DNA from 3 places in the Bradyrhizobium sp. 956_D2_N1_4 genome. Region 3 is predicted to be linked to each of the others. Evidence: riboswitches for the same ligand, from Rfam matches in the RefSeq annotation. Region 3 holds a riboswitch; each other region holds the start of a gene.
The links. A riboswitch is a leader RNA that binds a small molecule or an ion and turns the genes downstream of it on or off. The one in region 3 is predicted to bind cobalamin.
Positions count from the first base shown of each region.

Region 1 (9,401 bases), 1.9 Mb from region 3:
CCCTTGTTTGGCGATCGCGTTCGCTTCGGCTCGACCTACTTCCGCAACAACATCACGGACCTGATCCAGAGCACGTTCGATCCCGTGACGTTCGCGAGCACCAACACCAATATCGGCAAGGCGATCACGGAGGGCACGGAGAGCTTCGTCGCGGCTGCGATCACGGACCGGCTTCGCGTTCGTGCCGACTACACTTTTACCCGCGCGGTGGATGCGACGGCGGGACTGGAGCTGCTGAGGCGTCCGAAGGAGAAGTGGAGCGCAAATGTCATCTGGAATCCGATCGATCCGCTGACACTTTCCGCAACCGTGTTGCACGTCGGGAGTTTCGTCGATGGTAACCGCGACTTCAGCATTCTGCGTCTGCTGGCTCCAGCCTACACTGTCGTCAACGTCGCAGCCGAATATCTGGTCACCGACCAGGTGAAGGTGTTCGGCCGGGTCGATAATCTCGCCAATGTGCACTATCAAAATCCGACCGGCTTTCTGCAGCCGGGACTGGGCGTCTATGGCGGCATTCGCCTGGCGAATTACGACGTCAGATAGCGAGAGAGAGAAGCCTCATGACGACGGCCGATCCGCTCATGGACCTGATCGCAAGCCAGCTTGCCGACGCTGAGGCCGGCTGGAGCGTCGGCACGTTCGGTGCCATTGCCGAGTTCACACGCGAGCCCGGTGAGGCCTTCGATATGGAGCAGTCTCGCAACGGGATCAGCGCCGTGACGCAGAAGGGTGGGATACGCGTTGTCTCCCACCCGGATCTGCGCCTGATCGCATCGGAATCGCCGACCACGGAGAGCTGGAGCCACCGCATCGCGCTGTGTCTTCCGCATGAAGCCAGCGCCATGAGTGGTCGTACCGTGCTGACCGAGCTCGGTCCGGATATCGAGGCGCTCCTGACGAGGGATCGCAGCGGCATCCTGTTCGACCTTGGCCTCGGAACGTTGCAGGTCGACGCCTGCATCCGTGTCAGCGATGCCGATGCCGTCGCCGCGCTCAGGAGCCGCACGGGCCAATCCGTGTTCGCGCCCGAAAGCGACGCCATGCGGATCATTCTGGCCGCCAATCCGCACCGCGTCTTCATCAGCCGCATCGGGCGCGCCGAGGTATTCCAGCCGATCCCGCCGCCGGGCGGGCAAAGCCCTGACGGCCCGCACACCCACGTCTCGCCAAAGCTGCTTGCGCATCGCCGCACCCATGCCGCCACCGAGCCGCTGCCTGAGGGGTGGATCCCCTGCGCGCATCTCTATCCGGCCCATCCGCTCCGCGATCAGCTCGGCCGCAAGCGCGCTTTTCGGCCGGATCATCACGCAGCCTTCCAGGCGCTGCTCGAACTCTATGGGCTGCCGGAGCTGACGGCGTGCAAGAGGGCCGTGGTCGAGGCGGTCGCGAAGGGGCGGGGATCTGAGACGGCGACGCTTCCGCCCGATCGCACGGCGCGCGCCACCGTTCGCGTGGCCTTGCGCCAATTGGCGGCCAAGGAGCCGCACACCGTGACACTCGCCGCCTGGCTTGCCGCCTACGACCGGCGCGATCCAGCCGAGACTGAAGATCCCATGGAGGCTCTTCACTGAGTCAGACGTGATGCCGCGTTCCAGCAAAATTGTGCTACAAATCCCACAAGGAGATCGTTCCATGACTGTCACCATCCTGCCGCCCCACGCCGACCGTTTCCGCCTTCATCCGGTCGCGTCGCGCATCGCGCCGATGTTCTGCTTTGCACTGCTGACGGTGTCATGCGCGCTCGCGAGCTTCGCGCTTGCCTGCGCGACGCCGTTTGCGGCGTTCGCCGTCGTCGCCGCCGCGATGCTGCCGATGCGTCCGGCGCTGCTCGTCGTCACCGGCGCCTGGCTCGTGAACCAGACCATCGGCTTTGGCGTGCTGCACTATCCCATCGATGGCAGCACCATCGCCTGGGGCTTTGTCATCGGTGCTGCCGCGTTGCTGTCGACGGCAGCGGCATCGACCGTTCTCCGCCTGCTGCCGCAGGGCCGCACGCCGCTGATGCTGGCCATCGCGCTCGTCGCCGCCTACGCCGCCTATGAGCTCGCGCTGCTTGCCGCGACGCCGTTCCTTGGCGGAGAGGGCGCGTTCACTGCGGCCATCGTGACGCGCATCGGGCTGACCAGCGCCGTCTGGCTCGCCGGCCTCGTCGCCGCCTGCGAGATCGTCCGCCTGGTCGATCCGTTCGGGCGCGCGATGCGGAACGCGTAATGCTGGATGTGCGTCATCCCAAGGGTTGCGCGAGCCAGGCGGGAACTCCCGCATTCCACAGGGAACACCGCTTCCGGCCCGCAACGAATCGTTGACACCCGGCTGCATATGTCACCACATGTGGGCGTCACGGTTCCGCTGGATCGCAAGATTTAGTGGCTAAGAGGGAAGCCGGTGAACCGCGCGAGAGCGCGGAATTCCGGCGCTGCCCCCGCAACTGTCAGCAGCGAGCTGCTTCCGAACAATCGTCACTGGTGCCTTTCGCGCCGGGAAGACGGGAAGTGGGCGACGACCTGCGAGCCAGGAGACCTGCCGCGACGATCTGAACGTCCACGGGCGGGGTGTCCGGCGGTCGCTTGCACGCACCGCCCGGCAACTCTGCCGCCGGCGTTTCTGCAGCGTCCTTCCTTACAGCCCCGTTCAAACACAACGCGCGCATCACGGGGCCCTTTGATGTCACTCAACCTGCACGACGCGGACACCGCTTCCGCACCCATCGTTCATTTGCGTCCACAATCGCTTGCGCCTGCTTCGAGCGAGCCGGCCATGCAGATCATCCGTCGCAACGGCAAGGTCTCGCCGTTCGATTCCGCGAAGATCGCGGTCGCCATGACCAAGGCGTTTCTTGCGGTCGAAGGCACCAGTGCGGTCGCCTCGCGCCGCGTCCATGAGAGCGTGGAGCAGCTGACGGCCGAAGTCGTCGCTGCGTTGATGCGGCGGGCAGGCGAGGGACGCACCTTCCATATCGAGGATGTGCAGGACCAGGTCGAGCTCGCCTTGATGCGGAGCGAGCACCACAAGGTCGCACGCGCCTATGTGCTGTACCGCGAGGAGCGGTCGCGCCAGCGCGCCGAGGAGGCGGCCGCGGAAGCGACGCCCGCTGTCGCGCCGGCACTTCATGTCACGCTCGCCGACGGTTCGCGCGTTGGTCTCGACACCAAGCGGCTTGCGCTGATTATCGGCGAAGCCTGCGCCGGTCTCGACGGCGTCTCCGCGGCACCCGTGCTCACCGAGACCACCCGCAATCTCTACGACGGCATCAGCCAGGACGAACTGACGCTGGCCTCGATCATGGCCGCACGCACGCTGGTCGAGCAGGAGCCGAATTATGCTTATGTCAGTGCGCGCCTGCTGCTGGACAAGCTCCGCGGCGAGGTGCTGTCCTATGTCCATGCCGGGCCGACCTTCGCCTCGCAGGCCGATATGGCTGTGCGCTATGCCGAATATTACCCGGCCTACGTGAAGACCGGCATCGCTGCCGAACTGCTCGATCCTGAACTGGCCCGCTTCGACCTCGGCCGGATCGCGGCTGCACTCAAGCCCGAGCGCGACCTGAACTTCCAGTTCCTCGGCCTCCAGACGCTGTACGACCGCTACTTCCTGCACGTCCGCGGCAAGCGGATCGAACTGCCGCAAGCTTTCTTCATGCGCGTCGCGATGGGTCTTGCGGTGCGCGAGATCGACCGAGAGGCCAGGGCGATCGAGTTCTACGATCTGCTGTCATCGTTCGACTTCATGGCCTCGACGCCGACGCTGTTCAATTCGGGTACGCTGCGTCCGCAATTGTCGTCCTGTTTTCTCACGACAGTCTCGGACGACCTCGACGGCATCTTCAAGTCGATCAAGGACAACGCACTGCTGGCAAAATATTCCGGCGGCCTCGGCAACGACTGGACGCCGGTCCGTGGGCTCGGCGCCCACATCAAGGGCACCAACGGCGAGAGCCAGGGCATCATCCCGTTCCTGAAGGTTGCCAACGACACCGCGATTGCCGTCAACCAGGGCGGCAAGCGCAAGGGCGCGGTCTGCGCCTATCTGGAGACCTGGCACGTCGACATCGAGGAATTCCTCGACCTGCGCAAGAACACCGGCGACGACCGCCGTCGTACCCACGACATGAACACCGCCAATTGGGTGCCGGACCTGTTCATGCAGCGCGTCGATGCCGATGGCGAATGGACGCTGTTTTCGCCCGACGAGACGCCCGATTTGCACGATCTATACGGCGGGGCGTTCAAGACGGCTTACGAGGCCTATGAGGCCAAGGCGAAAGCCGGCGGCATGCGCGTCTTCAAGACCGTGCGCGCGAGCGACCTCTGGCGTCGCATGCTGACCATGCTGTTCGAGACCGGTCATCCCTGGATCACCTTCAAGGACCCCTGCAACCTGCGTTCGCCGCAGCGGCACGTTGGCGTGATCCACTCGTCGAACCTCTGCACCGAGATCACGCTGAACACCTCCGCCGACGAGGTCGCGGTCTGCAATCTCGGCTCCATCAACATGCTCAACCATGTCGGGCCTGATGGTGTCGACCAGGCCAAGCTGAAGCGGACGGTGACCACCGCCGTCCGGATGCTCGACAACGTCATCGACATCAATTTCTACACCATCCCGGAGGCGCGTCGCTCCAACATGCGTCATCGTCCCGTCGGGCTCGGCCTCATGGGCTTTCAGGAAGCGCTTCAGGTCCAGCGCATTCCGACCGCGTCCGACGCGGCAGTGGCGTTTGCCGACACCAGCATGGAGGCAATCTCGTTCCACGCGATCGAAGCGTCGTCCGATCTCGCCGCGGAGCGCGGACGCTATCCGAGCTTCGAGGGCTCGCTGTGGTCGAAGGGCGTCTTGCCGCTCGACTCCATCCAGCTTCTCGCCGACGCGCGCGGTGGTCTCGACGTCGATCGCTCCGCAACACTCGACTGGGATCGCCTCCGCGAGAAGGTCACGTCCAGCGGCATGCGCAACTCGAACGTCATGGCGATCGCGCCGACGGCGACGATCTCCAACATCTGCGGCGTCTCGCAGTCGATCGAGCCGAACTATCAGAACCTGTTCGTGAAATCGAACATGTCCGGCGACTTCACGGTCGTGAACGAGTTCCTGGTGCGCGACCTCAAGGCGAGGGGGCTTTGGGACGAGGTGATGGTCTCCGACCTCAAATATTTCGACGGCAGCGTCGGCCAGATCGACCGCGTTCCTGACGATCTGAAGGCGCTCTACGCCACCGCCTTCGAGATCGACAGCGCCTGGCTGATCGAGGCGGCCGCGCGCCGGCAGAAATGGATCGACCAGTCGCAGTCGCTCAACCTCTACATCGCCAATCCCTCCGGCAAGAAGCTCGACGCGCTCTACCGGCTGGCCTGGCGGCGCGGCTTGAAGACGACGTACTATTTGCGCTCGCGCAGCGCCACGCATGTCGAGAAATCGACGTTGAAGGGCACCGACGGAAAGCTCAATGCGGTGTCCGCGTCTGTGGCGGTGTCGCACGCGCCGATCGTGATCCCGACCGCAGCGGCACCGGACCTCGACGGCATCAAGGCCTGCCGGATCGACGATCCCGAATGCGAAGCGTGCCAGTGAGGAGATGACGATGCTCGACTGGTCCGATACCGAAACCACAGCAGCCGCTCCGGCCGCCTCAAGTCTAGCCACTGCACTGCGTCCGCAGAGCCAGCTCAAGCTCGAGCCGGCCGACCCGACCGGCCTAGGTGCGATCGACCGCGCCGGCGGCCGCGTCTCCGTCGACGAGAAGCGGATGATCAACTGCCGCGCCGACGTCAACCAGCTGCTTCCGCTGAAGTACAAATGGGCCTGGGAGAAGTATCTCTCAGGCTGCAACAATCACTGGATGCCGACCGAAGTTTCGATGCAGGCCGACATCGCGCTATGGAAGTCGCGGGACGGGCTGACGGAGGACGAGCGGCGCGCGATCAAGCGCAATCTCGGCTTCTTCGCAGCCTCTGAATCGCTCGTCGCCAACAACATCGTGCTGGCGATCTACCGTCACCTCACCAATCCGGAGTGCCGGCAGTACCTCCTTCGGCAGGCCTTCGAGGAGGCGGTGCACACCCACACCTTCCAGTATATCGTCGAAAGCCTCGGCCTCGACGAGGGCGAGCTGTTCAACATGTACCGCGAGGTGCCGTCGATCACGGACAAGGCGGCCTGGGCGCTCAAGCACACGCAGCACCTGGACGATCCGTCGTTCCAGACGGGGACGCCGGATAGCGACCGCGCCTTCCTGCGCGATCTCGTCGCCTTCTATGTCGTGTTCGAGGGGATGTGGTTCTATACCGGCTTCGCGCAGATCCTGTCGCTTGGCCGCCGCAACAAGATGGTCGGCATCGCCGAGCAGTACCAGTACATCCTGCGCGACGAGAGCATCCATCTCAACTTCGGCATCGACGTGATCAACCAGATCAAGATCGAGAACCCGCATCTGTGGACGGCGGCATTCCAGGACGAGGTTCGCGGCATGATCCGTGATGCGGCCGAGCTGGAGGCCGCTTACGGACGGGACACGATGCCGCGCGGCTTCCTCGGCCTGAATGCGGCGCTGTGCGAGCAGTACATGCACTTCATCGCCAACCGCCGCTGTGCGCAGATCGGGCTCGCTCCGGTGTTCGCCGAGGTCGAGAACCCGTTCCCGTGGATGTCGGAGGCGATGGACCTGAAGAAGGAGAAGAACTTCTTCGAGACCCGCGTCATCGAATACCAGAATGGTGGTGCGCTGACTTGGGAATAGCACCGATCATGACTATGCCGCGGGCGTGCCACCTGTGCTTAAACGGTGGCACGCGTGCGACAGCAGGGGGATGAGGTGGAGATCAGACGAGACGATCCGACGGCGCCCTATGTCGCCGACTTGTTGGCACATCATCTCGAGGAGCTGCGCAGCGTCATGGCCGAGCGCGCCTTCGCTCTCGATGCCACCGGCCTTTCGGCTGCCACCGTGACCTTCTGGACGGCTTGGCAGGACGATGTCCTGCTCGGGTTCGGTGCGCTGAAGGAGCTGGATCATACGCATGGCGAGGTGAAGTCGATGCGTGCCGCGCCGGCTGCGCGGGGCACCGGGGTAGGGCGCGCACTGCTGAGCCATATCATCGCTGAAGCCCGCAGGCGGCGTTACGTGCACCTCAGCCTGGAGACCGGCACGGCGGCCCTGCACGCGCCCGCCATCTCGCTCTATCGCAGCGCCGGTTTCGTCTCCTGCGCGCCGTTCGCCGACTATGAGGCAAGCCCGCACAACCAGTTCATGCGGCTCGACCTGACGGTTTGAGCTGGGCGCTTCGCGCTCATCACTCCCGCCTCAGGATGACGGGGTTGGTACTGCGGGCCGCCGCGACTCAGGTGAGGCACGCTCCGTTCCCGAGACCCGCGCTGGGGAGCGCCGGAGCGGCTTTGAAATCTCAGGTTGTGAATTGTCATAATCACGAGGGTATCGCAGTAAGCCAACCCGTGTCTTCCCGGTAACGATTGTGCTGTCCCTGCAACACTCATCTTGGATTAAACCCTTATCTCCGTCCGTTCGCATCAGCGCCGCTTTTTAGCCACACCCGAACATGAATAAAATCGCTCTAAAGTTTGAAGGGCATCGGCGGTCTTCGAAGGACGGGAAATCCCAAGGTCGATTCAAATCTTGGCTCTGATTTTTCGGGTCTGAAAGGGTTGGCCGGGGAAACTGGTTTGCGATGGACGCAAAGACCGACATCAAGCAGAGGCTGCCGAGCCGTCACGTGACGGAAGGCCCGACGCGCGCGCCGCACCGGTCCTATTTCTACGCCATGGGTCTGACCACCGAGCAGATCCACCAGCCCTTCGTCGGCGTCGCCTCCTGCTGGAACGAGGCCGCCCCCTGCAACATCTCCCTGATGCGCCAGGCCCAGGCGGTGAAAAAGGGCGTTGCATCCGCCGGCGGCACCCCCCGCGAATTCTGCACCATCACCGTCACCGACGGCATCGCCATGGGCCATGACGGCATGCGCTCGTCGCTGCCGTCGCGCGAGTGCATCGCCGATTCCGTCGAACTGACCGTGCGCGGCCACGCCTATGATGCGCTCGTGGGCCTTGCCGGCTGTGACAAGTCGCTGCCGGGCATGATGATGGCGATGGTCCGTCTCAACGTGCCCTCGATCTTCATCTACGGCGGTTCGATCCTGCCCGGCAATTTCCGCGGCCAGCAGGTCACCGTCCAGGACATGTTCGAGGCCGTCGGCAAGCACTCGGTCGGCGCCATGTCGGACGAGGACCTCGACGAGATCGAGCGCGTGGCGTGCCCCTCGGCGGGTGCCTGCGGCGCGCAGTTCACTGCCAACACCATGGCGACCGTCTCCGAGGCGATCGGCCTGGCACTGCCGTACTCGGCCGGCGCCCCGGCGCCGTATGAGATCCGCGACGCTTTCTGCACGACCGCGGGCGAAAAGGTCATGGACCTGATCGCCTCCAACCTCCGGCCGCGCGACATCGTCACGCGGAAGGCGCTGGAGAACGCCGCCGCCGTGGTCGCGGCGTCCGGCGGCTCGACCAATGCTGCACTGCACCTGCCGGCGATCGCGCATGAGTGCGGCATTAAGTTCGACCTGTTCGACGTCGCCGAAATCTTCAAAAAGACACCATATGTCGCGGATTTGAAGCCGGGTGGCCGTTATGTCGCCAAAGACATGTTTGAAGTAGGTGGCATACCGCTTCTGATGAAGACGCTGCTCGACAACGGATTTCTCCACGGCGACTGCATTACGGTCACCGGTCGAACGATCGCCGAAAACCTCAAAAGCGTTAAATGGAATCCGCACCAGGATGTGGTGCACCCGGCAGACAAGCCGATCACCGTCACCGGTGGTGTGGTTGGTCTGAAGGGCAATCTGGCGCCAGAAGGTGCGATCGTGAAAGTCGCGGGAATGTCTAACCTGAGGTTCACCGGTCCGGCGCGATGCTTCGACCGGGAGGAGGACGCCTTTGAGGCTGTCCAGAACCGCACCTACAGGGAAGGCGAGGTCATCGTGATCCGCTACGAGGGCCCCAAGGGCGGTCCCGGCATGCGGGAAATGCTCCAGACCACCGCGGCGCTGACGGGCCAAGGCATGGGCGGCAAGATCGCGCTCATCACCGACGGCCGCTTCTCCGGCGCCACCCGCGGCTTCTGCATCGGCCATGTTGGGCCGGAAGCCGCCATCGGCGGCCCGATCGGGCTGCTCGAGGATGGCGACATCATCGAGATCGACGCGGTCGCAGGTACCCTTAACGTAAAATTGAGCGACCAAGAGCTCGCCCAGCGCAAGACCAAATGGAGCGCTCGCGCGACTAACCACACGTCGGGTGCGCTCTGGAAGTATGCTCAGCAGGTTGGACCAGCGGTCGGTGGGGCAGTGACCCATCCGGGCGGCGCGCACGAGAAACAGTGCTATGCGGAC
Region 1 is NZ_CP197237.1:3,569,342-3,578,742, reverse strand. It holds gene AB7535_RS16790 (TonB-dependent receptor plug domain-containing protein) at 1-546, shown strand, start outside; gene AB7535_RS16785 (DUF6925 family protein) at 564-1,574, shown strand; gene AB7535_RS16780 (hypothetical protein) at 1,636-2,214, shown strand; cobalamin riboswitch at 2,328-2,545, shown strand; gene AB7535_RS16775 (ribonucleoside-diphosphate reductase subunit alpha) at 2,668-5,571, shown strand; gene AB7535_RS16770 (ribonucleotide-diphosphate reductase subunit beta) at 5,582-6,736, shown strand; gene AB7535_RS16765 (GNAT family N-acetyltransferase) at 6,812-7,270, shown strand; gene ilvD (dihydroxy-acid dehydratase) at 7,683-9,401, shown strand, end outside; gene AB7535_RS16755 (tetratricopeptide repeat protein) at 9,394-9,401, shown strand, end outside.
Region 1: it holds a riboswitch for cobalamin, as region 3 does, so the genes downstream of both, AB7535_RS16775 (ribonucleoside-diphosphate reductase subunit alpha) here and AB7535_RS07400 (energy-coupling factor ABC transporter permease) in region 3, are expected to answer to the same signal.

Region 2 (9,401 bases), 310 kb from region 3:
GCATCCGCTGCGGGTCGAGGACCACGTTGTACTGCTTGACGAAGCCGCCGACGCTGGCGACCTCGGCGACGCCTTCGGCCTTGGCCAGCGCGAATTTCAGATTCCAGTCCTGGATCGTGCGCGTGTCCGCCAGGTTCAATTCCTTCGATACCACGGCGTATTGGTAGACCCAGCCGACGCCGGTCGCGTCGGGTCCGATGGTCGGGGTGACGCCGGCGGGAAGCCTGGACGCCGCGCCGTTCAGGAATTCCATGACGCGCGACCTCGCCCAATAGATGTCGGTGCCGTCCTCGAAGATCACGTAGACGAAGGAAACGCCGAAGAACGAGAAGCCGCGTACGACCTTCGATTTCGGCACCGTGAGCATCGCCGTCGTCAGCGGATAGGTGACCTGATCCTCGATCACCTGCGGCGCCTGGCCGGGATACTCGGTGTAGACGATGACCTGCGTATCCGAGAGATCCGGGATCGCATCCAGCGGAAGGTGAACCAGGGCATAGAGGCCGGCGGCGGCCGCGAAGCCGGTCCCGAACAGCACGAGCAGCAGATTGCGCGCCGACCAGGCGATGATGCGGGCGATCATTTGTGATCTCCCGTTGCATTGCCAGGGCCGGCGTCGGTGGCCTGGGATGCCGCCTCGCCAAACCCCTTCAGCGCCGCCTTCAGGTTGCTTTCCGCATCGATCAGGAAGTTGGCGGAGGTCACCACCGCCTCGCCGTCCGCGAGACCATGGCGCACCTCGACATAGCCGCCGCCGCGACGGCCGAGCTTGACTTCCCGCGGTTCGAAACGCCCTTCCCCCTTGTCGACGAGGACGGCCTGCCGGCTGCCGGTGTCGAGCACCGCGCTGTCCTGTATCGCCAGGACGGGCGCGGCATCGGCCGTGTCGATATCGGCATCGACGTACATGTCGGGCAGCAGCACCGCGTCCGGATTGGCAAGCTCGATCCTGATGCGAACGGTTCGCGTGTCGCGGTTCACCTGCGGATAGACGACGGCGATTGTCCCGGTGAAGGTTCGGCCGGGGAAACTGCGCGCGCGCACCGCGACTGACTGCCCCACCGCGATGTTGCCGAGATCGCGCTCGGCCACGTCGACCAGCGCCCAGACCACCGAGGTGTCCGCGATCCGGAACAGGACGTCGCCGGGATTGGCCCGCATGCCTTCGATCGCGTTGCGTTCGAGCACGACCCCGTCGCGCGACGCAGACCAGCGTATGGCCACGGGCGCGGTGTGCGTCTTGTCCATCTCCGCGATGACGGACTCGGGAACGTCGAGATTGACCAGCCGCTGCCGCGAGCCGCGGCCGTACATCTCGACACCGCCGACCGTCCTGGAGGTGATCGTCGCGAGATATTCCGCCGCCGCGGACGCCACCGCCGAACTGTAGATTTCCATCAGCGGCTGGCCGGCCTTCACGCGCGTGCCGGTCGTCACGTCGGCGACCTTCTGCACGAAGCTCTCGGCGCGCATCGCGATCACCGACACGCGGCGTTCATCGAGCTGGATCGTGCCGGGCGCCTTCACCGAGACCCGGATCGGGCGCCGCGCGACGGGCTCGGACTTCACGCCCGCGCGCTGGATCTTGCCGGGCGACAGCTTCACCGTGCCGTCGTCGGTGTCGTCGCCTTCGTAAACGGCGACATAGTCCATCCCCATCGGATCCTTCTTTGGGACGGGCGACGTGTCGGGCAGCCCCATCGGATTGCGGTAGTAGAGGATTTTTCGCGGCGAAGCCGCTTGCGCCTTCGGTAGCGCCGGCGCGACGGCCGCTCCATCGTCGTCGTAGACCGGCACATAGTCCCGCCCGCGGTCGTCCTTCTTCTGACCCGCAGACCAGAGCGGCGCACCGCTTGGATCGCGGTAGTAAAGCGGCGTTCGCTCCGCGCCAGCCGCAGCCGATGATATGTCGGCCTCAGCGAGCCAGCCCGCACCGTTCGAATGCCAGTAGTAGCCGGCCAGGACCAGGCCACCGCCCAGCGCAAGAGCCGTCAGGAGACGCAGCGTTTTCATATGGTGTATCCGCGCGCCCGGGAGCGCGCGTCCGTGTGAAGGAAAAAGGGGAATGTCGGGCGCCGCCGGGCAGCGCCCGAACGCTCACTTGACCGCCGTGACGATCACCTTGCCGGTGACGGTCTCCGGTTCGCCCTGCACCTTCACGGACAGCGTCATCTGGTAGCGTCCAGCCATCGGCAGGTCCGTCTTGAAGGCGTACACACCCGGCTCCCTGGACGGCAGCGGCGCGACCGCCGATTCCATCTCGGCCATCCCGTCCGGGGCCATGTCGAGGCGGCTTTTGAAGATGACTGCGTCCGGTATCGGCTTGCCGGTCTGCTTGTTCGTCAGGCGAACGGCGAGCGTGACGTCTTCGCCCTTCTTCATCTGCGGAGTGACGGGCTCGAAGGCGTAGTCGCCCGCGCCCGCCATCGCGGCGGAAGCGGCAAGCGAAAGGGTGGCGGCGAGAGCCGCGGTGCTGATTTTGGAAAGCATTGTCCTGTCCTCATGAATTGATCTTTCGCCGTGGCGCGTGAAGCGCGCACGTCAGTCGTCGTCGCGAGCAGGCACGCCGCTCGCGTCTCGGGCTTTGCGAGATCAGATTCGAGGAGGTCGGAAAGGAGGACTGCCGCCGCGGAAGGAAACGACCTGATCCGGGGGAATAGCCATCGTGCTGGCCATGACGGCGAGACGTTCGAACGCCACGGGCCTGACATCACCGAGCGCGATGATCCCACCGACGCAGCAGAAGCCCATCCCGCACTTGTAGCCGCCGCTATGGGAGCCCGTTCCCTTCATGTCGGGACAACAATCGTCCATCGACATGTCGGCGTCGCCGCTCATGTGCATGGCCGTCTGCATGCCATCCGACGACATTGCGAGGTTCGCCGCGGACGCGCCAACCGGCAGCATCGCCAAGGATATGGCGATGGCGACTGCCAGGATGGTACGGACGAACTGCATCAATATCGACTTACCTTGTCGGGCCGGAACTCGGCCTCAGTAGCATACTCGGACACCAAAGGCAGTTATTGATCGTGGTCAAGCGTTCGTTACCCAGGCTCGTCCGGAGGCCGGGTTGGACGTTTCGACGCGGTCCTTCGGACTATCGTGCAAAACAGCAACACAAGGCCACCATCGACCGACCGGCCCGTCCAGCAGCCCGCGCGGATGTTGACGCGCTCATCCCCTGATGCCAGTTTCGTGATCGGTAGTGTCCGCAAGGACTCTTCAAGGGAATGCGGTGCGTCCACCTCAGTGGGCAATTCCGCGGCTGCCCCCGCAACTGTAGGCGGATAGCCGACGACCAAACGAACCACTGGAGCCCCGCTTGGGCCTCTGGGAAGGTGGTCGAAGGCGATGACCCGCGAGCCAGGAAACCTGCTACCAGCCATGGTCACGCGCGAACGCATTGGGCGGGGTGCCCTGATGTCGGACAAGTAGCCGGTGCATCCGCCGCCTGGGGCGAAGGTGGATGACTAAGGCAACCGCGGTGACGGTTTGTTTGCGTCGCCGCAGAGCGTTGTCGTGCAAAATCTTCATTTCCGTGCTGGCGCAAGGCCAGCGTTATCGCGTGCTTTCCTGATTACTCTGCTCTCGTCGGTGTCCTTGTCGTCCGCGGCGCTCGCGCAAAGCGCGGCGCAGGACAACCGCTCCCGGGAGGTCGGCCCGGTGATCGTGTCGCCGCCTGCGCCGCGACAGGCTCCTGCCGTCAGCCCCGGCACTCAGAAGCAGCGCGCGGCCCGGCGCGCCGCGGGACGCAATCGTGGCGCCCCTGCTGTCGCCGTTCCGGCCGCGCAAGCTCCGAGCGGGCCGGTACAGACGCCGCTCAATACGGCAGCCGTCACCGACGTCGGCTCCCGGCTCGGCATCACGGCGCGCGAGATGCCGGCGACCGTCGAGGTCATCGGTCAACAGACGATGCAGAACCTGGGCATCCGGACCACGACCGACGTCGCCAAGGCTGCAGTCGGCGTCACCGGCGGCGATGCGCCCGGCGCGCCCGCCATCTTCTCGATGCGTGGCTTTTCCGGCGACCAGATCTCCACGCTCTACAACGGAATCCCGATCGGGCCGTCGACCATGACCGGCCGTCCCATGGACGTGGCTGGTCTCCAGCAGGTCGAGATCATCAAGGGACCGGACTCGCTGGTGGCGGGCCTCGGTGCGACCGGCGGCGCCATCAACTACGTGAACAAGGCGCCGCACACCGGACCAATCGTCAACGACGCCTTCACTTCCTACGATTCCTTCAACGGCTATCGCGCCGGTTACGGATCGGGCGGCAGCACGCTGATCAACGGCCTCGACTACCGCTTCGACATCAGCCATTTCAACAACAAGGGCTTTATCGACGACACCTATTCGAAGCTCAGCAACGTCTCGGGCCAGCTGAACTATCGCGTCAACGAGAACCTGAGGATCTGGGGCGCGACCGAATACAGGCAGGACAACGACCGCTTCTACTGGGGGACGCCGCTGGTGCCGGCGAACGCGCCGGGCATCGTGCCGACGTATGGCGTCGTCTCCGGCCTCTGGAGCAACTATTACCTCGGCGGCGGCACGCCGGTCCCGGTCACCATCGACGCGCGCACGCTGACCACGAACTACAACGTGCTCGACAATCACAGCGGCGCCAACGAGCTCTGGCTGCGCAGCGGCTTTCAATGGGACATCACCAACAACATCTCGCTGAAGAGCCTGGTCTATGGCTATGACGCCCACCGGCACTGGTTCAACAACGAGATCTCGTCGTTTGACCAGACCGTAGGCAATTTCGCAGGCGCGCAGAGCATCTACCGCGAGCGCCTGGCGCTCGATCACGCGCAGCGGCTCTACGGCAACATCACCGACCTCACCGTCAATTCCAATCTCGGCGGAATGGACAATCGCTTCGTCGCCACCGTGGCGGCGAGCAGCAACCAGTTCAACGTCTCGCAGGACACGCTGTTCTTCAATGACTACGTCGACCTCCTCAATCCGGACCGCGGCCTCTACGGCCCGCGCAGCGACGAGAAGATCTACACCCATCTCGACACCGCCTCGCTGTCGTTCGAGGACCGGCTCAAGCTGACCTCGACCTTTGCGCTGATCGGCGGCATCCGTTTTGAGAATATCGAGCTGTCGCGGACCCGCTTCGACGAGAATGGCCTCCTGAAAGCCAACTATCCTTTCTCGAAGACGTTCAATCCGGTCACCGGACGCATCGGCTACACCTGGGACATCGCGCCCGGCGTGATGCTTTACAGCCAGTACGCGACGGCAGCCGACCCGACGGTGGCGAACATCTTCATCCTCAGGCCCACGACGCCGCTGCTGCTCACGACGTCGCGGACCTACGAGACCGGCGTGAAGCTGCTGTCGGCCGACAGGCGCGCGGAGGCCACGTTCTCGGCCTTCGACATCGAGCGCAAGAACGTCTACGTCCCCGAAAGCGGCATCCTCTTCAACGTCGCCGGCAAGATGGCCTCCAAGGGCGTCGAGATCGCCGCCGCGGTCAATCCGGTCGCGGGCCTGAAACTATGGGGCAACGTCGCCTTCGTGCAGTCGCGCTTCATCGACTTCACCTATGTCGACGGCAATGGCGACTTCCAGTCCTATTCGGGCAAGACGCCGCCCAACGTTCCCAACTTCATCGCCAACGCCGGCGCCTCCTATCGCTTCGACACGAAGCTGCCGGTCGAGATCGGCGGCCTCGTCCGTCACGTCGGCGACCGCTTCAACTTCCAGGACAATCTGGTCACGATGGACGCCTACACGATCTTCGACGCATACGCGTTCGTCGATATTCCAAAAGCCTATTTCCCGGGCGTCGACCAGACCCGGATCAGCTTTCGCGTGAGGAACCTGACCAACAAGCTCTACGCGGCCTGGGGCGATCCGGGTTACACCGACCAGATCATCCTGGGCGCGCCGCGCAGCTACGAGATCGCGGCTTCGTTCAAGTGGTAGTCGCGGATCACCTCGCCCGCGCCGTGGCAGGAGTTGTCACGCGACAGTAGGACGCAATCGCAAATCGATTGCGCCGTTGAAGCCGCAGGTCTCGAGAGCTATCGATCAACGAGACCTGTCTTCCATCGGGAGGAACGCATGAGCACCATCACCGGCGGTTGTCACTGCGGCGCGATCCGCTATCAGGTCGAGGGCGAAGCGATCGTGCACGCGCTGTGTCACTGCCGCGATTGCAGGCTTCACGCGGGCGCTCCCGTCGTCGGCTGGACGATGTACGCGGACGATGCCGTCAAGGTGACCAAGGGCGAGCCCAAGGTGTATCACTCCTCGGAAAATGCCCGGCGGCACTTTTGCGGCGACTGCGGAACCGGCCTGTTTTATGTCAATGCCGACATGTTGCCCGGGGTCATCGACGTCCAGAGCGCGACCTACGACGATCCCGATGCCGTACCGGCGACGATGCACATCCAGGTCGCAGAGCGCCTTCGATGGATGGAGCGCGCGCACGAACTGCCGACATTCGACCGCTATCCTCCGCCACCGTAGCGGCGCGCGCGAAGCGTTCGCCGTCTAGATGGAACCGCACAAGCACCATCTTGCAACGACCGGACGATTTCACGTACATTCATCGGCGTGGGGACGAAGCAGACTCCCCGTGAGACCTCGGTCCAAGCTCTGCGCAGCACGCCATTCGTGGAGCTTGCGCATGGATACCGAACGCCACCCTCCTCTCCGCCATACCGTTGCCATCCTCTCCCGCGGCGATGCAGCCGCGCGCCGGGACGCGACGGCGCAAAACAGCCGCTTCGTTCGCGTTTTCGAAGCACTCGCCGCGGTCGGCATCGAAGCCCGGCCGGTGATCTACGACGAGATTTTCGCCGACGCCGCGCGCGATCAACTGCTCGCCGTCGATGGCGTGCTCGTCTGGGTCGATCCGATCCATCAAGGCAAGACGCGCGAGGCCCTCGACCCGCTGCTTCGCGACGTTGCGGCGCAAGGGCCGTGGGTAAGCGCCCATCCCGACGTGATCCTGAAGATGGGCGTCAAGGACGTGCTCTACCGAACGCGTCACCTCGGCTGGGGAGCCGACACGCACCGCTATGACACCGCCGCAAGCTTCCGCGCCGAATTTCCTTCGCGCCTTCAGGCGAATGGTCCGCGCGTGCTCAAGCAAAATCGCGGCAATGGTGGCCAGGGGGTGTGGAAGGTGGAGGCCCTGCCCAACGTGGACGCCATGGTTCGCGTGCTGCATGCCCAACGCGGCAGTCTACCCGAGGACATTCCGCTCGATGCCTTGCTCGCCCGCTGCGAACCGTATTTCGGATGGGGCGGCTGCATCATCGACCAGGCGTTCCAACCCCGCCTACCCGACGGCATGATCCGCTGCTACATGAGCGGCGCCAAGGTCGCGGGCTTCGGGCATCAATTGATCAAGGCCCTGATCCCGCCGCCGCCGGAAGGCCCCGACGCACCCGAGGCTCAGCCGGGCCCACGGATCATGCACGGACCCGCTGCTTCGCAATTCCAGGCGCTCCGAAGAGCGATGGAGGACGAATGGACGCCGCAGCTGATGGGCACGCTCGGCATCGACGAGCCGTCGCTGCCGGTGATCTGGGACGCCGACTTCCTGTACGGGCCCCGCGACGCCGCCGGCACCGACACCTACGTCCTGTGCGAAATCAACGCGAGCTCATGCTTCGCGATTCCCGACGACGCGCCGGCGGCAATCGCCCGAACGGTGAAGCACCGCCTGCTCCGGACTCAAGCAGTGCGTTCGGGCGTATAACCGGCGGCCTGGCTTCGACACCCTAATGCGCAGCGCAGCGGCAGCTTTCATAGGCGACGGGATCGTGGCTATTGACGATGCTCACGCGGTCGCCGTGGTTGAGCTTCAGCGCGCGCAGCCGCGCCTGGTTGGCGATCCGCATCTTGCGATCCATGTCGCCGCGGCGCTGGAAATAACCCAGCATCAACGGCACGCGCGGCGATGGGTCGAGCTGGGCGTGGTGGAAATAGCTGTCGCCGGCATGCAACAGCCATTTGTCACCTGATCGCACCGCGATGCCGCAATGGCCGAGCGTGTGGCCGGCGAGCGGGATCATCAGGATGTCGGCTTCCTTGTCGCCGAGCGCGCGCACGCCCTTGAAGCCGAACCAGTCCTGGCCGGCCTCGCCATAGAAGGTCCAGCCCGGCCCATGGCTCCACTGCCCCGTGACATAGCGCCCTTCGGGCGGCGCGGGCTTGCGTAGCACCGCCATGTCGTATTCGGCGCGGTGGACGTGGATCGCGGCATGGGGAAAGTCCGGCACGCCGCCGGCGTGGTCGCGGTCGAGATGCGTCAGGAGCACGTGGCGCACATCGCCGGGTGAGTAGCCGAGCGCCTTCACCTGCTCGACCGCCGTCTCCGCCGGGTCCAGCCTCGGCGCGGTCTGGCGCAGCCATCGGCCACCCAGCCGATTGGGCGTTGCGATATCGCCGAGACCGATGCCGGTGTCGACCAGAGCGAGTCCGTCCCTCGTCTCGACCAGCAGGCAATGGCAGACCAGGCGGGCGCGCTGGAACAGGCCGCCGGTGCCGTTCACAAGGCGGCGGCCCATGGGGCACATCGTGCCGGTGTTGAGGTGGTGGATCTTCATGGCGCTTCCCTGCCTGTTGTGAGCAGGGCGCTGCTTGCCACCGGGCAATCCATAAGTAAAATATTGAATATTGATACTATCTCTAGGCATAACCTATGGACATCCGCGAGCTTCGCTACTTCGCCGCCGTGTATCGCGAGCGCAAACTGACCGCGGCGGCACGCGCTTGCTTCGTGTCGCAGCCGTCGATCTCGACCGCGATCACCCATCTGGAGGCCGAACTCGGCACCACGCTGTTCATCCGGCACAAGAAGGGCGTCGCGCCGACCGCCTCGGCCGAGCAGTTTCATGCGCTGGCCCGCCGCATCATCGACGAGGCGGACGCCGCACGCAGCCTCTTCAGGAAGCCGAATACGAAGACCACCGTCACGCTGGGACTGATGCGCACGCTCGACATACCCCGAACGATCGCGCTGCTGAAGCCGCTGACGGCGCGCACCGACATCGCGCTCCGCCTCGTCGGCAGCGACGAAGGCGCCGATGCGCGGATCATCTCAAAGAGCATGCTCCGCGCCGACGAGCATTTCGTCGCGCTGTGGAGCGAGCGCTATGTCGCCGCACTTCCGCCCTCGCATCCGCTGACGCTGAAGGAGAAGCTGCGGGCTGCCGATCTCGCCGGCGTCCCCCTGATCGACCGCTGCCATTGCGAGCAAAGCGAATTCTTCGGCCGGAGTTCACAACGAAGGCAGACCGCGGCGATCGCGCAATCGGAGGATTGGGCGATGGCGCTGGTCGCGGCCGGCGTCGGCATTGCGATCGTCCCGGAAGGCGTGGCGCGCGGCAATCCCGATGTCGCGGTGCGCGAGATCGAGGTCAGGG
Region 2 is NZ_CP197237.1:1,317,601-1,327,001, reverse strand. It holds gene AB7535_RS06155 (efflux RND transporter permease subunit) at 1-583, opposite strand, end outside; gene AB7535_RS06150 (efflux RND transporter periplasmic adaptor subunit) at 580-2,013, opposite strand; gene AB7535_RS06145 (FixH family protein) at 2,098-2,490, opposite strand; gene AB7535_RS06140 (hypothetical protein) at 2,593-2,958, opposite strand; cobalamin riboswitch at 3,190-3,397, shown strand; gene AB7535_RS06135 (TonB-dependent receptor) at 3,598-5,946, shown strand; gene AB7535_RS06130 (GFA family protein) at 6,085-6,492, shown strand; gene AB7535_RS06125 (Cj0069 family protein) at 6,653-7,732, shown strand; gene AB7535_RS06120 (MBL fold metallo-hydrolase) at 7,755-8,582, opposite strand; gene AB7535_RS06115 (LysR family transcriptional regulator) at 8,678-9,401, shown strand, end outside.
Region 2: it holds a riboswitch for cobalamin, as region 3 does, so the genes downstream of both, AB7535_RS06135 (TonB-dependent receptor) here and AB7535_RS07400 (energy-coupling factor ABC transporter permease) in region 3, are expected to answer to the same signal.

Region 3 (9,401 bases):
ATTAAGTGAGCAGGATTTTGGCGACTGGACCGGCCGGCGGCATGACGAGCTCGCGGCGACCGGCGGCGAGACCTATGCGCAGTTCTGGAGCGATCCGGCGCACGGGCGGCCGCCGGGCGGCGAAAGTTTTGAGGATCAGGTCGTGCGCGTCCGGCTGGGTCTCTCGCAAATCGGCGCCGGCTCGGCAACGCTCGTCGTTCACTCCGGCACCATCCGCGCCGCGCTCTGCATTGCGCTGGATCTGACACCACAAGCGGCCCTGCGCTTCGTGATCGATCCGTTGTCACTGACCCGGATCGACCGGCTCGCCACCGGCTGGCGCGTCGTCGCGGTCAATCAGCGCGCGGCTTGAGCCGGGTCAGGCCGGGCGATCCGGCACATTGGCCTGCGCGAAGGTCGCCATGCCGTTGTGAAGGCTGCACGCGAGCCGCACCAGCGGCAGCGCGATGGCCGCACCCGATCCTTCGCCGAGCCTGAGATCGAGGCTGATCAACGGCTGCACGTTCAGCGCACGCAACACCAGCCGATGCCCCTGCTCCGCCGATTGATGCGACGGCAGCAGGAATGGCTGGCACGACGGGTTCAGCCGTACCGCCGCCAGCGCCGCCACCGATACGATGAAGCCATCGATCAACACGGGAACGCGGGCTTGCGCAGCCGCAATGATGGCGCCGCAAATCGCCGCGATTTCGAGGCCGCCGACGGCGCACAGGATTTTTTCCGGCGAAGCGCCCGCAATGCCGTGATGCGCAATCGCCGCATCGATCACACCCGCCTTGTGCGCGCGGCCGGCCGCGTCGACGCCGGTACCGCTGCCCGCGATCTCCTCGGCACTGATGCCGAGCAGGCTCGCCGCAATCGCCGCCGACGTCGTGGTATTGCCGATGCCCATCTCGCCGAAGATCAGGAGATCGGGCCTGCCGGCTGCCGCGCGCGCGACTGCGCGCTGACCGGCTTCGAAGGCGAATGCCAGCTCCGTGGGGGTGAGCGCTGCTTCCACGCTGAAGTCGCGCGTGCCGCTGCGCGGCTTGTCGGTGACGATTCCTGCCATCTCCTCCTGTGCCAGCGTGCCGGCGTCGACGACCTCCAGGCCTGAGCCAAGCTCACGCGCCAGCACCGAGATCGCGGCACCGCCCGAGGCAAAATTCGCCATCATCGCGATGGTCACTCCTTGCGGATAGGCCGACACGCCCTGCGCGACGATGCCGTGATCGCCGGCGAAGACGATGATCGGCACTCGCGCAGCGCGCGGTTGCTCGGTCGCCTGCAGGCCCGCAAGCTCGACCGCAAGCTGCTCCAGCCGGCCGAGCGCGCCGGCCGGTTTTGTGAGTTGCGCCTGACGCGCGAGCGCCGCCTCGCGATGGACAGCGGAGACCTCGGGGCATTTCCGGGTGACCCATTCGGGGAGCATGCTGCCTCGCTTACGGCCTGCGCTTGAGAATGTAGCTGTCCATGATCCATCCGTGCCGCTCGCGCGCATCCTGTCGCGCGGCGACGATGCGCGGGCCGATCTCGGCCAGAACGCCCGACATGACGATCTGATCGTGCATACCGAGATAGGCGCCCCACCAGATGTGCAGCCCGGCTGGATCGAGCGACTGGAAAGCCGTGCCGCCGTCGAGCATCACCACCACGGTATCGACGCCCTGCGGCCAGCCGCCTTCGCGCAAGCGGCGCCCCGTCGTGACCAGGAAGGGCTCGCCGATGTCGTTGAGCGGCAGCGCATGCGCCGCGCACAGCGCCTGGATCGAGGTGATGCCCGGCACGACCTCGATATCAGGCAAGGGATCGAGCCGCCGCGCAATGCGCAGCGAGGAATCGTACAGCGAGGGATCGCCCCAGATCAGCAGCGCGACCTTGCCTTTACCTTCGAGATGGCTGGCGATCGTCCGCGACCACGCCGCGGCCACGGCATCGTGCCAGTCGTCCACGCCCTTGTGATAGTCCGCTTCACCGGCATCGCGCACAGGAAGATCGAACTCGGCAATGCGCGTCGTTGGATTGGTGAGTACATCCGCGCAGATCGTCCGCCTGAGATCTGCGAGATCGGACTTCGCCGTCCCCTTGCGCGGGATCAGGATGAGATCGGCCGCGTTGATGGCTTGAACGGCGGCGCGCGTGAGCTGCTCGGGATCGCCGCAACCGATGCCTATCAGGGAGAGTGTCAGCATCGTGAGTGCGAAGGGCGGCCATCACGGCCGCCCGTTCGCTTGTCTCTCAAGCCGCGTTATGCAAACGCGGGGTAACGAGGCCGGGCGCGGTGACGCCGCGCAGCGACTTCGCCAGCGCCAGCACACCGAGGTCGGCCAGCGGCTCGATCACGATGACGAGCGCGTAGGAGGCCGCGAAGGTCGCGATGTTGACGAGGTTGGTCGCACCGAAGCCCGAGCCATAGAGCGCCCAGAACGCAACCCAGGCGATGACGCCGGCCTGATACGTGGTCGACAGCGCCAGCGCCTGGCGATACCTGAGATCGACATAGGCGGTGTTGCGGGCAATGATCCGCGCGGCGATCGCCTGGATCCCGAACAGCGGCACCAGCAGCGTGGTGACGTTCATGCCGAATTGCGGCAGATCGGGCGGCTCGAAGAAGATGCCCTGGAACAACAGTCCGAACGCAAGGCCGAAGGCCGCGGGCGCTGCCCCAAACAGCAGGAACAGGGTCGAGCCGAGGATGAAGTGCACCTCGGAGACGCCCACCGGGAAGTGCGGCAGGATCTCGAAGAAGACGAAAACGAGGCCCGTGGTGGCGAGCGTCCGCGCCGCGAACGACGTGATGCCCTGCTCGCGCACGGTCTCGACCGCGAGCTTCAGCGCAACGCCGCCGACTGCGATGCCGGTTGCGTAACTCAACACGAGCTTGGCGCCCGATACGACTCCGGGTTCGATATGCATGGTTCAGTTCCTTCCTGCCGTCACACCCGACGGCCTTGGCCACAAGACATGCACGGCCGGTCTCCTGGCTCGCGGTTCACTGGGGTTCTCCGGCCTTCCCGGGCCTTGCGGCCCAGTGGCTGATCGGAGTCCCTCACCGCTTACAGTCGCGGGGGCGGCTGGGGTTTTGGGCGGCGCAACTGTCCGCCCACCCCCATTCCCGATTATGCTCCGGCGGTTTGCGCCGCCTCGAGCACCATGCGTCTCCTGTGTGCCCCTTTCGCCAGCCGGGCGTCAAGGGGCGAAGGGCGGCCGGGACGGTCCTGACGGATAATCGCCCGCCAGCGCGCCAAACAGGATCACCGCCGCCGTCGAGGCCGCGCCGCCCCGCGCAAGCTGTTCCGCCAGCTCGGCAATGGTGGTGCGGACCAGCCGCTCGTCGGGACGACCGAGGGATTCGGCGAACAGCGCCGGGGTATCAGGGGCGAGGCCGTGCTCGATCAATTTTGCGACAAGCGCCGGAAAGGTGCGCCGGCCCATATAGACGACGGTGGTCGCTTCGGGATCCGCCAGCGCCGCCCAGTTCAAATTCTGCGGCAGCTCGCCGGTGACATCGGCCCCGGTCACGAACTGCACCCGGCGCGAGGTGTGGCGCCGGGTCAGGGGAATGCCGGCTTGCGCGGCGGCGACACAGGCCGAGGTGATTCCGGGAATGATCTCGTAGCCGATGCCGGCTTCGCGCAGAGCCTCCAGCTCCTCCTCGAGCCGGCCAAAGATACCGGCATCGCCCGATTTCAGCCGCACCACACGGACGCCGGCCGCGGCGTAATCGATCAGCAGGCGGTTGACGTGGTGCTGCTTGGTCGAGGGCCGCCCTGCCCGCTTCCCGACCGCGACGAGATTGGCGCCGGGCCGGGCCAGATCGAGGATCGCGCCCGAGGCGAGGTCGTCATAGAGCACGACGTCGGCATCGCGCAGCCGCGCGGCGCCTTTGAGCGTGAGGAGCTCGGGGTCGCCGGGGCCGGCCGAGATGAAAGTGACAAAACCGCTCACCGATCCTCCGCGATCAGATGGAAGAACGTGCCGGTGGCTTGTCCCCGCCGCGAGCCGGTCTCGGCGATGATCGCGCCTGTTGCATCGTGCACGACCGCCAGCGGCGTATCCGGCTGCGCGACAATCGTCGAATAGTGGAACTCGTGACCGCGCAGGCGCGCGCCGACCTGATGGCCCGGCATCGGCGCGGCGAGCGCAGCGAGACGATAGCCGAGATGCATGCGGCGCTTGGCAAAGCTCGTCTCCAGTCCGAGCAGGCCCGTCATCTCATGACGGACGCCGTCGGCGTCGGTCAGAGCGGTTCCCAGCACCATATAGCCTCCGCATTCGCCGTGCACCGGCCGTGTGTCAGCGAAGGCGCGCAAGCCGCTGCGAAAGCGCGCATTGGCCGCGATCGTGCCGGCATGCAGTTCGGGATAGCCGCCGGGCAGCCAGCAGACATCGGCGCTCGCGTCAGGCGCTTCATCGGCAAGCGGCGAGAATGTCGAGATCTCGGCGCCGGCCGCGCGCCAGGCCTCCAGCATGTGCGGATAGATGAAGGAGAACGCGGCATCGCGGGCCAACGCAATGCGCTGCCCGGGCGGCGTCACGTTCATGCCGTTTGCCGCCGGTTGCGGCGAACAGCTTGCTGCCGCCCGCAGCACCGCATCGAGATCGACATGCTCGGCGACGAAGCGCGCGGCTTCGTCGATCAGCTTGCCGATCTCGGCCTGCTCTTCGGCCTGCACCAGGCCGAGATGCCGTTTCGGCAGGCTGATTTCTGCATGACGCGGCAGCGCGCCGAACACGGCGATGCCGGCGTCGTTCAGTGCACGCCGCACGAGATCTTCATGTCGCGGGCTGGCGACGCGATTGAGCACCACGCCGGCAAGGCGCACGCCGGCACGATAGTCGCGAAGGCCTGCGGCGATCGCCGCCGCCGTCTGCGCCTGTCCGGAAGGATCGATCACCAGCAGCACCGGCCAGCCCAGCATCTCCGCAATGTCGGCGGTGGCGCCGGTGCCGGAGACGCCGCGCGCGGCGACGCCGTCGAACAGGCCCATCGAACCCTCCGCGAGCACGACATCGGCATCAGTGCCGCGACCCACGAGATGAGCAATCGTCCCGCGATCCATCGCCCAGCTATCGACGTTGACGGAAGCGCGCCCCGTCGCAGCGGCATGGAAGGCGGGATCGATATAGTCGGGCCCGCTCTTGAAGCACTGCACGTTCAATCCGCGATTGCGCCAGGCGCGCGCCAGCGCCAGCGTCAGCGTGGTTTTGCCGACGCCGGAGGCCGGCGCCGAGATGACAAGCCCTGCCGGCATCACGATGCCTCCGGAAAGCGCGGATCGGCGCCGACCGGCCGATAGCGCCGATCGTAATCGGCGGCATAGAGGCGGCTCTCGTCAAAATCCGCCGCTCCAAGCGTCTTGCCAACCAGGATCAGCGCGGTGCGCTCCATCTCGGTGCCGACGGCGGCATCGAGCGTCGCCAGCGTGGCGCGAACGATGCGCTGGTCCGGCCAGCTCGCGCGCCAGACGATCGCGACGGGGCAATCCGCGCCGTAATGCGGCGTGAGCTCGGCGACGACCTTGTCGAGCAGATGGATCGACAGATGGATCGCGAGCACCGCACCGGTGGCGGCGAACGCCGCGAGCTTTTCGCCCTCAGGCATCGCGCTGGCGCGGCCCGGCGTGCGCGTCAGCACGACTGACTGGGCAAGACCGGGCAGCGTCAGCTCAATCTCTAGTGCAGCTGCTGCAGCCGAAAACGACGGAACACCTGGCGTGACCGTGTAGGGAATACCGAGCGCGCGCAGGCGACGAAGCTGCTCGCCCATCGCCGACCAGATCGAGAGATCGCCGGAATGCAGGCGGGCAACATCCTTGCCGGCGGCATGCGCGGCGGCGATCTCCGCGATGATCTCGTCAAGCGACAGCGGCGCGGTGTTGACGATCCGTGCACCGGGCGGGCAATGCGCCAGCACGCCCTCGGGCACCAGCGAGCCCGCATAGAGGCAGACCGGACAGGCCGCGATCAGGTCGCGTCCGCGCAACGTCAGCAAATCCGGAGCGCCCGGCCCTGCACCGATGAAGTGCACCGTCATGCGCCGTCTCCTTCCGCGATCGCGGCGGTCGCGGTGCGATCCCGCGAGACCGCCCGCGTCGCAATCAATCGCGCGCGAGGACCAGCGGCAACGAGCGCCGCGGCTTCGGCGACCGAGCCCGTGCCGAACTTCTCCGCGACGAGCTCCGATTGCGTCGGCGTCTCGATGCCGGCCAGCATGTCCGCCGGAACCGGCTTGATCGGCACGCCGCATTCACGCGCGAGCTGTTTGAGCGGCTCCGCGTCGGCCTTGTCGCTGACAGTCGCGACCGCCGCAAGGCCCTCGGGACCACCCGCCGCCAGCAGCGCCTCGCGCAGCGAAGCCAGCGTGACATCCTTTTTGAATCCGAGTCCGGCGACTTTCATCGAACCGCACTCCATTGCACCACGGGCCGCGACGCTTCCCAGGACCGGTAGCGGCCGAGCGGCGCGGCATGGGCAATCTCGACCCGCATCAATTCGCCGCCGTGGCGCTGGTGCAGTTCGCCGAGCAGCGCCTCCGTCTCCAGCGTCACCGCATGCGCGACGAGCCGCGCACCCGGCGCAAGCCGCGGCCAGATGGCATCGAACATCGCGATATCGAGACCGCCACCGATGAAGACGGCATCCGGCGCTTCCAACGCAGCAAAAGCTTTCGGCGCGCTCCCCGTGATGACAGTGATCCGATGCGCCAATCCGAACGCTGTTGCATTGCTGCGGATATTCGCGGCACGATCCTCGCGCGCCTCGATGGCGGTCGCCGTCCCGCCGCACAGCGCCCATTCCACAGAGATCGAGCCAGAACCCGCGCCGATATCCCACAGCCGCTCGCCGGGTCGCGGCGCCAGCGCCGAGAGCGCCAGCGCACGCACCGGCCGCTTGGTGATCTGGCCATCATGCATGAAGAGATCGTCGGTCAGGCCGGAGCTGCGGGGAATGCCTTGCCCGCCCCTCGCCTCGACGGCCACTGCGACCAGGTTTTCGGCGAGATCGCCCGCAAAGCTGTCGGCACGATGCTCAGCGATGCTTTCGCGCGGCCCGCCGAGCGCGGCGAGAGTCCAGAACGCCGAGGCGCCACAACCGCGCTCGCTCAGCCATTTCGCGAGATCACCGGCGGCCTTGCCGTCACGCACGAGGCAAATGATGCGCGCACCTTGCACGAGATGCGGTACGAGACGCTCGAACGGCGCGGCATGAAGCCCGAGACAGGCGATGGCTTCGAGGCGCCAGCCGAGCCGCGCGGCGGCGAGCGAGAAGGTCGATGGCGCCGAATGCGCGATCCACTCGTTGGCATCGAGCTTCTCGGCGACACTTGCACCCGCGCCGTGCCAGAACGGATCGCCGGAGGCGAGTACCACCGTCGGCCGGCCGCGGCAGCTCAGCACGATGTCTGCGTCGAACGGCACCGGCCACGGACGACCGCGCCCCTCCACGTCAGCAAACGCGAGATGACGCTCGCCACCAAAAACAGTTTCTGCCTTGGCAAGCGCCTTTCGGCTTGCCTCGGACAGCCCGGCAAGGCCATCTTCGCCGATACCGATGATGGTCAGCCAGGGATCAGCCATGACGCGCGCCCTCATTCTGGGCGGAACCGCCGATGCGAGCTTGCTCGCCGCGGAAGTCGCACGCGCGCGCATCGACGCCGTGTATTCCTATGGCGGCCGAACCCGCGCGCCCGCCGATCAGCCGCTGCCGACCCGCATCGGCGGCTTCGGCGGCGTGAGCGGGCTTGCCGACTATATTCGCCGTGAGCGCATCACGCATGCGATCGACGCCACGCATCCCTTCGCTGCCGAGATGAGCCGCCACGCGGTCCAGGCGTGCGCGCAAACGGGAACGCCGCTGATCGCGCTCGAGCGCGCGCCTTGGACGAAGGCGCCCGGCGACACCTGGATCGAAGTCGCCGACGTCACCGCCGCGCTCGCTGCGCTGCCCGAGACGCCGGCAAAAATGTTCCTCGCCATCGGCCGGCAGCACATCGCGCCCTTCGCGAGCAAGCCACAGCACACCTACACGCTGCGGTTCGTCGATCCGCCCGAAGCACCGCTGCCCTTCGCTGCGGACGTGATCGTGTCGCGCGGGCCATTCACGTTCGACGGCGAGCTCGAAATGATGCGCACGCGCGGCATCGCATGGATTGTCGCCCGCAATTCCGGCGGCGACGGCGCACGCGCCAAGATCGACGCGGCCCGCACGCTCGGCCTGCCCGTGATCATGATCGCGCGGCCAAAACTGCCCGAACGGTTGCGGGTTGAGAGCGTGGCCGAGATCATGCAGTGGCTCGGTCATCGCGCCTGCCTCGGGGCATAGACCCAGCGGCCGACGCGGCGCGTCTGCGAGTTGCCGACGATCACAAGCGTGCGCATGTCGGCCATCTCAGGCGTCGCTTCGTTCAGCGTGACGGTCTCGATCCTTTCATCAGCGGCGCTGATCGCGCGCGCGAAGATCACGAGGCGCTCGCCGCAGCCGGTGTCCTTCAACACCGCAAGCGCGCGGCCAAAACCCTCCGGCCGGCTTGCCGAGCGCGGATTGTACATCGCAATGGCAAAATCGGCTTCCGCGGCCAGCCGCAGGCGCTTCTCGATCACCGCCCACGGCTTGAGATTGTCGGAGAGATTGATCGCGCAGAAATCATGGCCGAGCGGCGCGCCGGCGCGCGCGGCCGCCGCCAGCATCGCTGTGATACCGGGCAAAACGCGAATGGGAAGCTCGCGCCATTGCGGCGCCTGTTCGAGCGCCTCGAACACGGCCGACGCCATCGCGAAGACACCGGGATCGCCGGAGGAGACGACGACGACCTGCCCGCCTTCGGCCGCAAGCCGCAGGGCCTCGCTCGCGCGCTGCAGCTCTTCGCGATTGTCGGAGGGGTGCAAGGTGAGCCCTGCCCGCGGCGGCACGCGCGCAACATAGGGCGCATAGCCCAGAATGTCGGTTGCGGCGGCAAGGGCGGCGGAGACCTCGGGCGTCACCAGCGCATCGCTGCCCGGCCCGAGGCCCGCGATGATCAGCGTGCCCGTCATTCGGCGGCGTCCAGATGCCGGCCCTTGCCGTGCACGAGCACAATCGCAAAATAGGGACAGTCGGCGGCATCGATATCGGCGAGCCGCACCACGCGCTCGCCCGGCATGGTGCCGCGCTCGACCAGCCAGGCATCGTCCAGCCGGCCGGCGGACGCCAGCGCGCGACGCACCTTTGCGAGATTGCGGCCGGTCTTCATGATGACCAGCGCATCGGAATCGCGCATGCGCCGCTCGAGTTCGTCTTCGGCGAGCGTCCCCATCAGCACCGTCGTCACGTCGTCGCCAAGCGCGATCGGCTGTCCGACGCCGTTCCAGCAGCCGACCATGCCGGGAATGCCGGCGATCACCTCGATCTCGACACGGCCTTGCAGGCGCGTGTGCAGATGC
Region 3 is NZ_CP197237.1:1,631,502-1,640,902, reverse strand. It holds gene AB7535_RS07415 (histidine phosphatase family protein) at 1-352, shown strand, start outside; gene cobT (nicotinate-nucleotide--dimethylbenzimidazole phosphoribosyltransferase) at 359-1,411, opposite strand; gene cobF (precorrin-6A synthase (deacetylating)) at 1,422-2,171, opposite strand; gene AB7535_RS07400 (energy-coupling factor ABC transporter permease) at 2,218-2,895, opposite strand; cobalamin riboswitch at 2,933-3,150, opposite strand; gene cobA (uroporphyrinogen-III C-methyltransferase) at 3,169-3,927, opposite strand; gene AB7535_RS07390 (cobyrinate a,c-diamide synthase) at 3,924-5,234, opposite strand; gene cobM (precorrin-4 C(11)-methyltransferase) at 5,234-6,016, opposite strand; gene AB7535_RS07380 (cobalamin biosynthesis protein) at 6,013-6,381, opposite strand; gene cbiT (precorrin-6Y C5,15-methyltransferase (decarboxylating) subunit CbiT) at 6,378-7,559, opposite strand; gene AB7535_RS07370 (cobalt-precorrin-6A reductase) at 7,558-8,304, shown strand; gene cobJ (precorrin-3B C(17)-methyltransferase) at 8,280-9,014, opposite strand; gene AB7535_RS07360 (precorrin-2 C(20)-methyltransferase) at 9,011-9,401, opposite strand, start outside.